2 regions of the Pectobacterium artocarpous genome follow, and region 1 is predicted to be linked to the other one. Evidence: predicted binding sites of a transcription regulator. Region 1 holds the regulator's gene; the other holds the start of a gene.

Region 1 (5,785 bases):
GCCGCAAAACAGGTGGCCGCGCTGACACTCCCTGCCTCAACTCCGCCAGCCAGGGAAAAAGCCGCTGAGCGCCCGGTGTTGGCCGATAAAATCAAGCAGATGCTGACCCATTCAAGGAACGGTGAGAGCGCCTACCTGAAAGCAAAAGGGTTCTCTATCATCCATGCCCGTCTGACCGCACAGCAAAAAATGCGCATCGGCGGCGTGCTGTTTGATGAGGGAAGCTTGCTGCTGAAGCTGCATCGCGTTTCCGGTGAACTGATCGGCGCACAGTTGATCAACGACAACGGAGAAAAACGCCTGCTGCCCGGTTCACAATTGAAAGGCGCTTTCATCGCCGTGCATTACCCGAAAGAGCCGGACACCATCGTGATCACTGAAGGGTACGCCACCGGCCTGACCATCAGCCAGATCACCACGGCAGCGGTGGTCGCGGCGGTGTCGGCCAATAACCTGATAAACGTCGCCCAAGCGCTGCGTGGATGGTATCCCGATGCCACTATTATTCTGGCGGGCGACCATGACCTGCATGCAGACGGCTCAACCAATATCGGTAAGGAACAGGCTGAAAAAGCCGCGCTCGCGGTGGACGGCTGGGTGTCGTTACCGCCCACCACAACGCTCTGTGACTGGGATGATTACCGTCAGCAATATGGGCTTGAAGCCACCAAATCCGCGTTCAACAAACAACGCTATCAGCCCGACACGATGTATACGCCTCTAGTCCGTACTGATTCCGCTACACCAGCCTTCAACACCGCCTTACCCCTGCGCAAAGGCTCTGACGGCTTTGATACGCGGCAGGACTACCTGATTAAAGGCTATCTGCCGAGTTCATCCGTCGCCAGCGCTTACGGTGCCAGCGGTTCGTATAAGTCGTTTCTGGCGGTATCGTGGGGATGCCATATTGCCACCGGCAAACCGTGGGCAGGCAAGCCGGTGACACAGGGCGCAGTGATTTATGTTGTTGGTGAAGGTGGGATTGGCGTTCCCCGCCGTATCCGGGCATGGGAGCAGACGCTTAACGGCGGTAGCCCGATTGATGCGCTGTATCGTGTCGATTGCCCAATTTTTCCGGCCAGTCCGGAGAGCGTACAGCAGGTGATACGTGCCGCCCGCGATGTGAAAGTCGCCTCCGGTATGCCGGTTCGTCTGATTATTCTGGATACGCTTGCCCGCTGTTTTGGCGGTTCGGATGAGAACGCGGCTAAAGATATGGGCGCATTCATTCAGGGATGCGACGCGATTAAAGCAGCGACACAGGCCACGGTGCTGATTATCCATCATTCCGGTAAAGATCAGGACAAAGGAGCACGCGGCTCCAGCGCCTTCCGTGCCGCGCTGGACGTGGAATTTAACGTCAGGCGTGAAGGTGAAGGCGGCGCGTTGATCCTCAGTTGCACCAAGATGAAGGATGCGGAAGAGCCGCCGCGTCGCGCCTATGATCTGAATGCCGTCGATCTGTACGTGGACGATGATGGCGACCAGATCACCTCACTGGTGCTGAACGATGAAGGCCGTGAAGTCAGAGAGGATGAGGCTGCCAGCGATCCCGACTTAGCCGGTATCCCACGGCTGACGGAAAATCATTTTGCACTGTGGCAGGCTATTCGCTCACGCACAGCTAACGGTGAAGGATGCACCCGCTCATTAGTACGAGACGATATGCGGGCAATGGGCTTTGATGTAAACAAGAAGTTTAGCCGCTGGCTGGACAAGCTGGAAAAGGATGGCCTGATCGCCTTTGAGGGGGAACGGATCACGCCGTTATCACAACGGAATAAGGTGGGGGATTAAACGGGGGAAAGTGGGGGCGAACGGATAAGAAGTCTTTCTATCCGGCATTTTCCCCCACTTCCCACGCATATATAGGCGCGAAGTGGGGGAATGATTTAACTCACTAATAAATAATAATTTTTAATCTAGCCATGAAAATCAGGTGGGGGAAGCCGTGATCCCTGAGTAAGTGGGGGGAAGGTGGGGGATGGCTTTCTGTTCCCGATCGAGTGAGTCATGGAAAAATCACCCACATAAGAAAGATGAGCGCCAGCCCCTCCCAAAAAAGGGGCTGGCGCGGTGTAATGTGTCCTGCCGTAGGGGCATCGATATCCTTAGCGTTTTGTGAACGTCAATTTCTTGTCATCCCTTTCATGCCGGAGACAGGTACAATGGCTTTAACCGCTTTATCCCATAAGCATGTATCGAAAAAAATTGCGGGTATTTGTGCGGGTATGGAAAGAAAGATTAAATGATATGTTTATTATTTATCAATAAGTTAAGTAAAATATGCTGCTAATCATCGATAACTACGACTCCTTTACCTACAACCTTTACCAATACTTTTGTGAGCTTGGCGCACAGGTCTTGGTGAAGCGTAATGATGAACTCACACTGCGTGAGATTGAACAGCTTGCGCCTGAGCGATTGGTCATTTCACCGGGCCCTTGTACGCCGGATGAGGCGGGCATTTCATTGGCTGCTATCCGTCACTTTGCCGATAAATTACCGATTCTGGGCGTGTGCCTTGGCCATCAGGCGATGGGGCAGGCGTTCGGCGCGCATGTGGTGCGTGCAAGACAGGTTATGCACGGGAAAACTTCTGCGATTGCGCACAATGATACGGGGATTTTCACGGGACTGGCTCAGCCTTTGACGGTTACCCGTTATCATTCACTCATCATTGATGCTTCCTCGCTACCCGATTGCTTTGAGGTCACGGCCTGGAGCGAACATGAAGGTAAGCATGACGAGATTATGGGAATCCGCCATCGCTCGCTTCCGCTGGAAGGTGTGCAGTTTCATCCAGAAAGCATTCTCAGCCAGCAAGGGCATCAACTTTTGGATAATTTCCTTAAAATTTAGCGAGATAGAAAGTTATTCTCTACAGTAGCCGATTTAATATTGCCTGTAATTGATTTTTTATGCATATTTATTGACTATATTTTCATTTCGACATAATGGACAGCAGAGTGAGGCAGCAAATGGCAGCAGAGCAGAAAGCAGTGACACGGGATACTCACGATAAAGTGATTTTGCCGGTTTATGCACCCGCGAAGTTTGTACCAGTGAAAGGTAAAGGGAGCCGCGTCTGGGATCAAGATGGCCGTGAGTATATCGATTTCTCCGGCGGCATTGCGGTTACGGCACTGGGTCACTGTCATCCTGCGCTGGTGAACGCATTGCAGCAACAGGGTGAAAAGCTGTGGCACACCAGCAATATTTTCACCAACGAACCTGCGCTACGCCTCGCCAGCAAATTGATTGATGCCACTTTTGCCGACCGCGTGTTCTTTGTTAATTCTGGTGCTGAGGCTAACGAAGCCGCTTTCAAACTGGCGCGCCACTATGCGGTTAAACGCCATAGTCCTTATAAAACCAAGATCATCGCTTTCTATAATGCGTTCCATGGCCGCACGCTGTTTACCGTTTCAGTTGGCGGACAGCCTAAATATGCCGATGGTTTCGGGCCTAAGCCTGCGGATATTGTCCATGTTCCTTTCAACGATCTGGCTGCGGTCAAAGCGGTGATGGACGATCACACCAGTGCCGTCGTGCTGGAGCCGATTCAGGGTGAGGGCGGTATTACGCCTGCGACACCTGAATTTTTACAAGGTGTTCGCGATCTGTGCGATCAGCATAAGGCGCTGCTGGTGTTTGATGAAGTGCAGAGCGGAATGGGGCGCACTGGCAAACTATTCAGCTACATGCACTACGGCATTACGCCGGATATTCTCACCACCGCTAAAGCGCTGGGTGGCGGCTTCCCGATTAGTGCGATGCTGACGACGGAAGAAATTGCCTCTGTGATGACGGTCGGGGTACATGGAACCACCTATGGCGGTAACCCGCTGGCCTGTGCGGTGGCGGAAGCTGCGCTGGATATCATCAATACGCCAGAAGTGCTGTCAGGCGTGGCGGATCGGCACGCTCGCTTTGTCAGTGAGCTGGAAAAAATCAACCAACAGTACGGTGTATTTGAACAGGTGCGCGGTATGGGGCTGCTGTTGGGGGCAGAACTGAAATCGCAGTGGCATGGCCGTGCGGGCGAGTTTCTGGCTGCTGCAACGGCTCAGGGCCTGATGGTGTTGATGGCGGGTCCGAACGTCATCCGCTTTGTGCCGTCTTTGATCATTGATGAAGACGACATTGTGCAGGGGATGGAGAAGTTCGCCAAAGCCGTCGCACAGGTTGTTAACGCAGCAAACTGAGTGATGTTCTTAAAAGAGCAGCGATAAAAAACGTAGGGAACGTTTTTCCACGCCGCTTGCGACGGTCTGTAAGGGGGAGCAGGGATGGCACACCATAAAAAAGCGTGAGGCCGAGGCTTCACGCTTTTTTGTTGGTAGGGTAGAGCAACAGGGATTTAGCGAGTGCCGTAAACGACAATTGTCTTACCGTGCGCAGAGATCAGGTTCTGGTCTTCTAACATTTTCAGAATGCGGCCCACGGTTTCACGCGAGCAGCCAACGATTTGCCCAATTTCCTGACGGGTAATTTTTATTTGCATACCATCTGGATGCGTCATGGCATCAGGTTGTTTAGCCAGGTTGAGTAGGGTTTGGGCAATACGGCCAGTTACATCAAGGAAGGCGAGGTTGCCGACTTTCTCTGAGGTAACCTGGAGTCTGCTTGCCATTTGTGCAGACAGACGCATGAGGATATCTGGGTTAACCTGGATTAGCTGGCGGAATTTTTTATAGGAAATTTCAGCCACTTCACAGGCGGTTTTTGCCCGCACCCAAGCGCTGCGTTCCTGACCTTCTTCAAACAGGCCGAGCTCACCAATAAAATCGCCCTGATTGAGGTAGGAAAGAATCATTTCCTTGCCTTCTTCATCTTTGATTAGCACTGCGACAGAGCCTTTCACGATGTAGTAAAGCGTTTCTGCTTTTTCACCTTGGTGAATAAGCGTGCTCTTCGATGGATACTTGTGGATATGACAATGGGAAAGGAACCATTCGAGAGTTGGGTCTGTTTGCGGTTTGCCGAGAACCATTCGCTATCATCCTCTGTTGTAATTCACTGCGCAAATTACAGGGGTCAGAGTTCCCTGTACGGCGTGTTTAACTGCTAAAAAAACAAAATTCAGTCTAGGCAGAATGACGTCAGGGAATATACTGGAACCACTGACCCTTGATTTTCCGGTGCTGCCTTGCCGCACCGTAAACGTGGCTGGGTATATCTGGCTACGTCATCATCTTCTTCGTTTCTGGGTTTGTCCAGAAAAGGTCTATTCTATTTTCGTTTTAACACAGCTTTAAGGATGTGTCTTGTGTTGTCTCGCTTCAGCATGACAAAGCTCTGATTAACGCTGATTTTTGTACAGTAACGGTATAAATTTTCAAAAAATTTTTAGTGGAGAGGCACCATGCAGGCACGGGTAAAATGGGTTGAAGGCTTAACGTTTTTGGGCGAATCCGCGTCAGGACATCAGGTGTTGATGGACGGCAATTCCGGCGATAAAGCGCCCAGCCCGATGGAAATGGTGTTGATGTCTGTGGGGGGATGCAGCGCGATTGATGTGGTTTCGATTCTGCAAAAAGGCCGCAACGATGTAGCGGATTGTGAGGTGAAACTGACGTCAGCGCGCCGGTCTGAAGCGCCGCGTTTATTTACCCATATCAATCTGCATTTTATCGTGACGGGAAAAGGGCTGACCGACAAAATCGTTGAACGCGCTGTAGCCCTGTCGGCGGAAAAATACTGCTCTGTGGCACTGATGCTGGGCAAGGCCGTTGAGGTGACGCATAGTCACGAAATTCGGGTGCTGGCTTAATCTCTTTCT
Region 2 (5,785 bases), on a different contig from region 1:
TCCACACGATCGCGGTTCAGCGTATCCAGGAATTTACGCAGTGCGATGTGCGTTGAAACATGGATTACCTTCAGCTTGTCGGTATACAGCACCATCGCATAGTCGCGGCTGTTGGTCAGTTTCGCCAGCAGTTCGGTATGGCCCGGATAAAGGTGGCCTGCCGAGTGCAGCGCTTCTTTATTCAGCGGCGCGGTCGCAATCGCGTGGACTTCACCCGCCATCGCCAGCGACGTCGCTTTCTTGATACAGCGATAAGCCAAATCGCCCGCCTGCGCCTGAACAACGCCCGGCTCCAGCGCCTGAGGATCTTCCAGCGGCTCATCAATGATGTTGATCACGCCTGGCGCGAAGACAGCGTCAGCCGGTTTATCAATAATTTTCAGCTCGACAGCTGGCACCACATTCAGCGCCAGAATACGTCGCATCGTCTGTACGCAGCCCACCACCACGGCAGACGCGCCAGAAAGCTCGCCTTCGGCCAGAGACTTAATAATAATTTCCGGTCCAATCCCTGCCGGATCACCCATCGTTACCGCAATAATTTTACTCACTGACCTTCTCCTCAATAAAACGTAAAACGTCGAGCAAAGTAGTTTCGTTGCCAAAACCCCCCGCTTTAGTCATCACAGGGGTCGTGCCGACAACGCTGTTCAGCAGGTATCCCCAGGGTACACAGGATGCGATTTGCCCTTTAATCTGAAAGCCGGTCGCGCCCAGTGCGGTTGCCACGGCAATCGCAATATCACCACCGGATAAATACAACCCGCCCGGCAGAAACCGGTTAAATCTGTCCACTGCCGGGCCATTGAGTGCCTGAACAACGCTGCGCGTAAGTTCCCCCAGATAGTGGCTGATCGTTTCACCAAGCTGCTGTCGGCTAAGCCCAAGCTGCTGGCACCGCGCCTCGATCTCGAAGCGCTGATGTTCGTTATGGCAGGTACGAATAATGCAATGGTGGCCGTTCATCAGCGCCGTCACCGCGTCCTCACACTGGGAGGCCATGACGGTGGATGAATGGGGTGAAAAGAGCGCGTTGATATCGATATCAACCAGCGTGATATCACTGCGCAGTCGGATAGCCGCAATCTGTTTTTGAGCGATATCACTCATTGATCCCACGACAGCCAGCAGCGGCTTTGCCGTTTTGCGCGTAAAATCCTGTGTATTCGCCAATGCTTCACTCAAGCCTGCCGAGCCGACCAGTAAAGGACGAAACGGTAACGTCCTCGCGGCGTGAACGATATGCGTCAGATCGTCCTGCACGTCCGTATCAAGAATAATCAGACGTACGCCCTCGTCCGCCAACTGCTGCAAACGGTGGGCTAAATTGGCCTGACGTACCTCATCGAGGTGTATTTCCGCCACAGGCAAAGCGGTTTGTTCCGCCAGACGGGCAGCGATAGAAGCCGAGGTCACCGGCGTTTTCGGATCGCTGGCAAATTCAGTATCAGTAAGCAGACGCCCATTCACCCAGACTTCGCCTTGGTGGGTCACGCGTCCCAACGTCGGTGAAGCGGCGGCAATCAATGCAATGGGTATCCCGGAGGCAAAGAGAGCCGCGGTCACTTCTGATCCCAGGTTCCCACGCAGCGTCGAATCAATTTTCTTAACAATCCAGCCCTGACCACCGACGGTCAACCATGCTTCAACCGCTACGGTAGTACGCTGGAATGCTGTCTCTTCACTCGCCGCACGGCTGTCGGTGTTGATAACCAACGCATCGCCCAGTAAATCCGCATGCAGTTTATTAACGTCAAATACGACGCTAACCCGCGCGCCATGCTGCGCCAGACCGACGCCCGCATCATTGGCACCCGTAAAATCATCAGCAACTACTAATACCTGTTCTGCTGATTGCTGCACGTTTGGCATACCTCATCCCCGTGTCATGATTACCCGATAATGATTATATTGAATCACATTTGATTATATGTGAGCAATATCAAATTATTTAAAAGGAATTTCACCTATAAATTATCACCACGATGCGGAAAATGGCGTTTGGTTGTGATGAAACCAGCACCATTTGACTGAAATCAATCACTATCGCAACCATTATCATCGCGATAACGCTCTGGCGAAGAAGAGACAAGGCAAGGTAATAAGCATGAACATCAATAGCACTATCCTCAGCGGTTACCGGGTACTTCAGGACATCAGTCACCTGTTGGCAGGGAAACAGCACGTTTTATTTGTCACCGACAAAAACATCGTCGGACTGCCTGACGTTCAGGCGCTGATCGCACACGTTAAGCAAGCCGTTCCGGAGGTTCTGTTAATTGATAATGTTCCTGCCGAGCCAAGCCAGCATGACGTTGCCCAGATACTAAGCCAACTCACGCAAACCCAGACCGATCTGGTGATCGGCGTAGGTGGCGGTAGCGTACTGGATGTCGCCAAACTGCTTTCCGTGCTGTGCGCGGGCGATGACAGCGTCACGCTGGATAGCCTACTGGCAGGAGAGAAGCCGACTCGCCGCACGACATCCCTGCTCATCCCAACCACGGCAGGAACCGGTTCAGAGGCCACGCCGAATGCCATTCTGGCGATCCCGGAAAAAGAGACCAAGGTCGGCATTATTACGCCAGTGATGCTGCCGGACTACGTTGCGCTGTTGCCGGAACTGACCATCAGCATGCCGTCGCATATCGCCGCTTCAACCGGTATCGATGCGCTCTGCCACCTGATCGAGTGCTTCACCTCGACGATTGCCAACCCGGTCAGCGACAACTACGCGTTGATTGGCCTGAAAAAGCTGTTTGCCAACCTCGAAACCTCCGTGCGCGAACCGAACAATATGGAAGCCAAGCTCAATATGTTGTGGGCGTCCTATTACGGCGGGGCTGCTATTGCCCACTCGGGTACGCATCTGGTTCATGCCATGTCTTATCCGCTTGGCGGCAAATATCACATCCCGCACGGCGTGGCGAACGCCATCCTGCTCGCCCCTTGCATGCGTTTCGTGCAAGACGCCGCGCAGGACAAATTCGCACAGGCGTATGACCTACTGCCGGATGCCGACCTGACGTTGAGTACCGCGGAAAAAGCGCAGGCGCTGGTGGCCTATTTCAGCGAGTTGGTTAAACGACTCAATCTGCCTAACACCTTACAGCAGCTCGGCGTGGAAAAAGACCACCTGCCGTACCTGGTTGATGCTGCGCTACAGGTTCAACGTCTGATGAAAAATGTACCAACGCAGGTCAGCGCCGACGATGTCCGTGAGGTTTATCTGACCCTGTTTTAAAGCGCGCAGCGCTGAATAACACCGATGTCGCATCGAGATACACGGGGCGACCACAGGGGTGAGGCATCCCTACGGGAACCTCCTCCTGTGTTTCCCCTAACCACGGGTTTAAGTGGACGGTATTAGGCTCTAAATAATGCGGTTTTAAATTTTCATCTTTTTGATTACGTGTCACGAGGAAGAACAATGACTAAAAATATTACCGGCGTCCTAACCGCCATCGTCACGCCATTTGATAACCAGGGCGAATTTAACCCCGCAGCCATGCGCCTTCAGGTGCAGCGCCAGATGCGCTACGGCAACGGTATTTTCTGTAACGGCACCAACGGTGAGTTTTTCGTTCTACACACCGATGAGAAAGTTGCCGTCACAGAAACCTGCGTGGATGAAGTTGCCGGAAAAGTACCGGTTGTCGGCCACATCGGTGAAATCTCCACGCGGGAAACCATCAAGCTCGGTAAGCGCATCGCCGCGCTGGGTGTTGATGCCGTCTCGGTCATCACCCCGTATTTCATCCCACTCAAACAGGAAGAACTGATTGCCCACTACACCGCGGTCGCCGATGCACTGACTGTACCGGTGTTTCTCTACAACATTCCTGCACGCACGGGGAATACGCTGGCGCCGGAAACCGTCCGCACGCTGGCGGATCACCCGAACATCATCGGCATCAAAGACAGCGCAGGCAGCTATGAAAGCCTGAGCGGCTATGTGCAAGCGGTGAAAGGCGTACAGGGCTTTAACGTATTGAATGGCCCAGACTCGCTCATTCACCAGGGCTTTGTTGACGGCTGCTCCGCCTGTATTTCCGGGCTGGCTAACGTGGCACCGGAACCGATCAGCCAGATCTGGCACCGCTTCAACGCGGGCGACATTGAAGGCTCTCGTCAGGCACAAGAACAGGTTGCCGAATTGCGTAAGACACTGTACGCCATCGCATTCTCACCGGCTGTGGTGAAGAAAGCGCTGGCAATCATGGGTGAAGATGTCGGCGTCAGCCGCTATCCGATCCAGTTTTCCGCACAGGATGAAGACAACATCCGCAACATCCTTAATCAATTCTCGCAGTAACAGAGAAATATCAATTTCCACTTATAGGCCGAGAAGATATGAACCATTTTAATGTTACCGATACCCTCATCATTATTGGGATGATTGTGTTTTATATCGCATTCACCTCATGGTTAACGCTCAAATTACGCAGTAAATCCAGTACCGAGTTTATGGAAGGGTCACGCGCACTACCGGCGTTTATCGTTGGTATCCTGCTGATGACCGAATTCATCGGCGCCAAATCGACGGTCGGTACAGCACAGTCCGCTTTCGAGAACGGCATCGCGGCCTCTTGGTCAGTGATTGGAGCTGCTATTGGCTTCCTGTTGTTTGGGATGATTTTGGTTAAGAAAATCTACAACACCGGAAAGGTCACCATCTCTGGTGCGATCGCCGAGAAATACGGTACGTCCACCAAGAACATCATTTCCATTATCATGATCTATGCCCTGCTGCTGGTGAACGTGGGTAACTACGTCAGCGGTGCGGCAGCAATCTCCACCGTGCTGCACATCTCCCTGCCTGTAGCTGCGCTGATCACGGCGATTGTGAGTACCTTCTACTTCTATTTTGGCGGCCTAAAAGGCGTGGCTTATGTCACCCTGATTCATAGCGCCGTGAAGTACGTTGGCGTGATGATCATCCTGTACGTCGCGTTGAAAATGACTGGCGGCTTTAAGCCAATGATCGAACAAATGCCGGATTACTACTGGACGTGGGACGGTAAAATCGGCGCCAGCACCATTTTCGCCTGGCTGATCGGGACTATCGGTTCTATCTTCTGTACCCAGTTCGTTATTCAGGCTATTTCTGCCACCAAAGATGCAACTTCTGCAAAACGTGCAACATGGGTCGCCTTCCTCTTCTGCATGCCGATTGCCATCGCTATCGCGATTATCGGTGTCGCGGCGAAGTTTGCTCACCCTGAAATCAATAGCCTGTACGCTATGCCGATCTTTCTACAGGATATGAATCCATGGGTTGCAGGTTTGGTGACAACATCACTGGTCGCGTCGATATTTATCAGTGTGAGTACCGTAGCACTGGCGATTGCCTCACTGATTGTTAAAGACTTCTATGTCCCGTATTACAACCCAACGCCAGAAAAAGAGATGAAGATGACGCGGGTGTTCTCGCTCATCATCGGATTCCTGCCGCTGGTCTTCGTTTTACTCGTACCTGAAGTCCTGAAACTGTCATTCTTTACCCGTGCAATCCGCCTTTCTATCTCGGTGGTCGCCATCATTGCCTTCTATCTGCCGTTCTTTAACAGTACCCGAGGCGCCAACGCTAGCCTGATCTCTGCCTGCGTGGTCACTTCCATCTGGTACCTTCTCGGCAACCCGTATGGCATCGATAACATGTATGTTGCGTTGGCTACGCCAGCTATCGTCATGCTGATCGATCGCATGATTCCGAACAAAGAACACAAAATCAAAGTATCTCCACTGAAAACAAATCAGGAGCATGAGTCATGAGTAGCGAAAC

Evidence for each region. The regulator CRP, encoded in region 1, controls carbon source genes, mostly activating them, when cyclic AMP is high. The targets are predictions, from matches to a motif close to ATGTGANNNNNNTCACAT.
Region 2: the regulator CRP is predicted to act here: its motif matches at 1,931-1,948, upstream of ACKQAD_RS01995 (iron-containing alcohol dehydrogenase).

The regions. Positions count from the first base shown of each region.
Region 1 is NZ_JBJXVK010000003.1:209,037-214,821, forward strand. Features, by position in the region: partial or broken gene ACKQAD_RS03025 (primase-helicase zinc-binding domain-containing protein) at 1-645, shown strand, start outside; gene ACKQAD_RS03030 (helicase RepA family protein) at 709-1,797, shown strand; gene ACKQAD_RS03035 (aminodeoxychorismate synthase component II) at 2,287-2,862, shown strand; gene argD (bifunctional acetylornithine/succinyldiaminopimelate transaminase) at 2,982-4,208, shown strand; gene crp (cAMP-activated global transcriptional regulator CRP) at 4,364-4,996, opposite strand; gene ACKQAD_RS03050 (OsmC family protein) at 5,369-5,776, shown strand.
Region 2 is NZ_JBJXVK010000002.1:208,939-214,723, reverse strand. Features, by position in the region: gene ACKQAD_RS02005 (D-threonate 4-phosphate dehydrogenase) at 1-551, opposite strand, end outside; gene dtnK (D-threonate kinase) at 544-1,872, opposite strand; gene ACKQAD_RS01995 (iron-containing alcohol dehydrogenase) at 2,108-3,244, shown strand; gene ACKQAD_RS01990 (dihydrodipicolinate synthase family protein) at 3,431-4,315, shown strand; gene ACKQAD_RS01985 (sodium:solute symporter family protein) at 4,354-5,775, shown strand; gene ACKQAD_RS01980 (sialidase family protein) at 5,772-5,785, shown strand, end outside.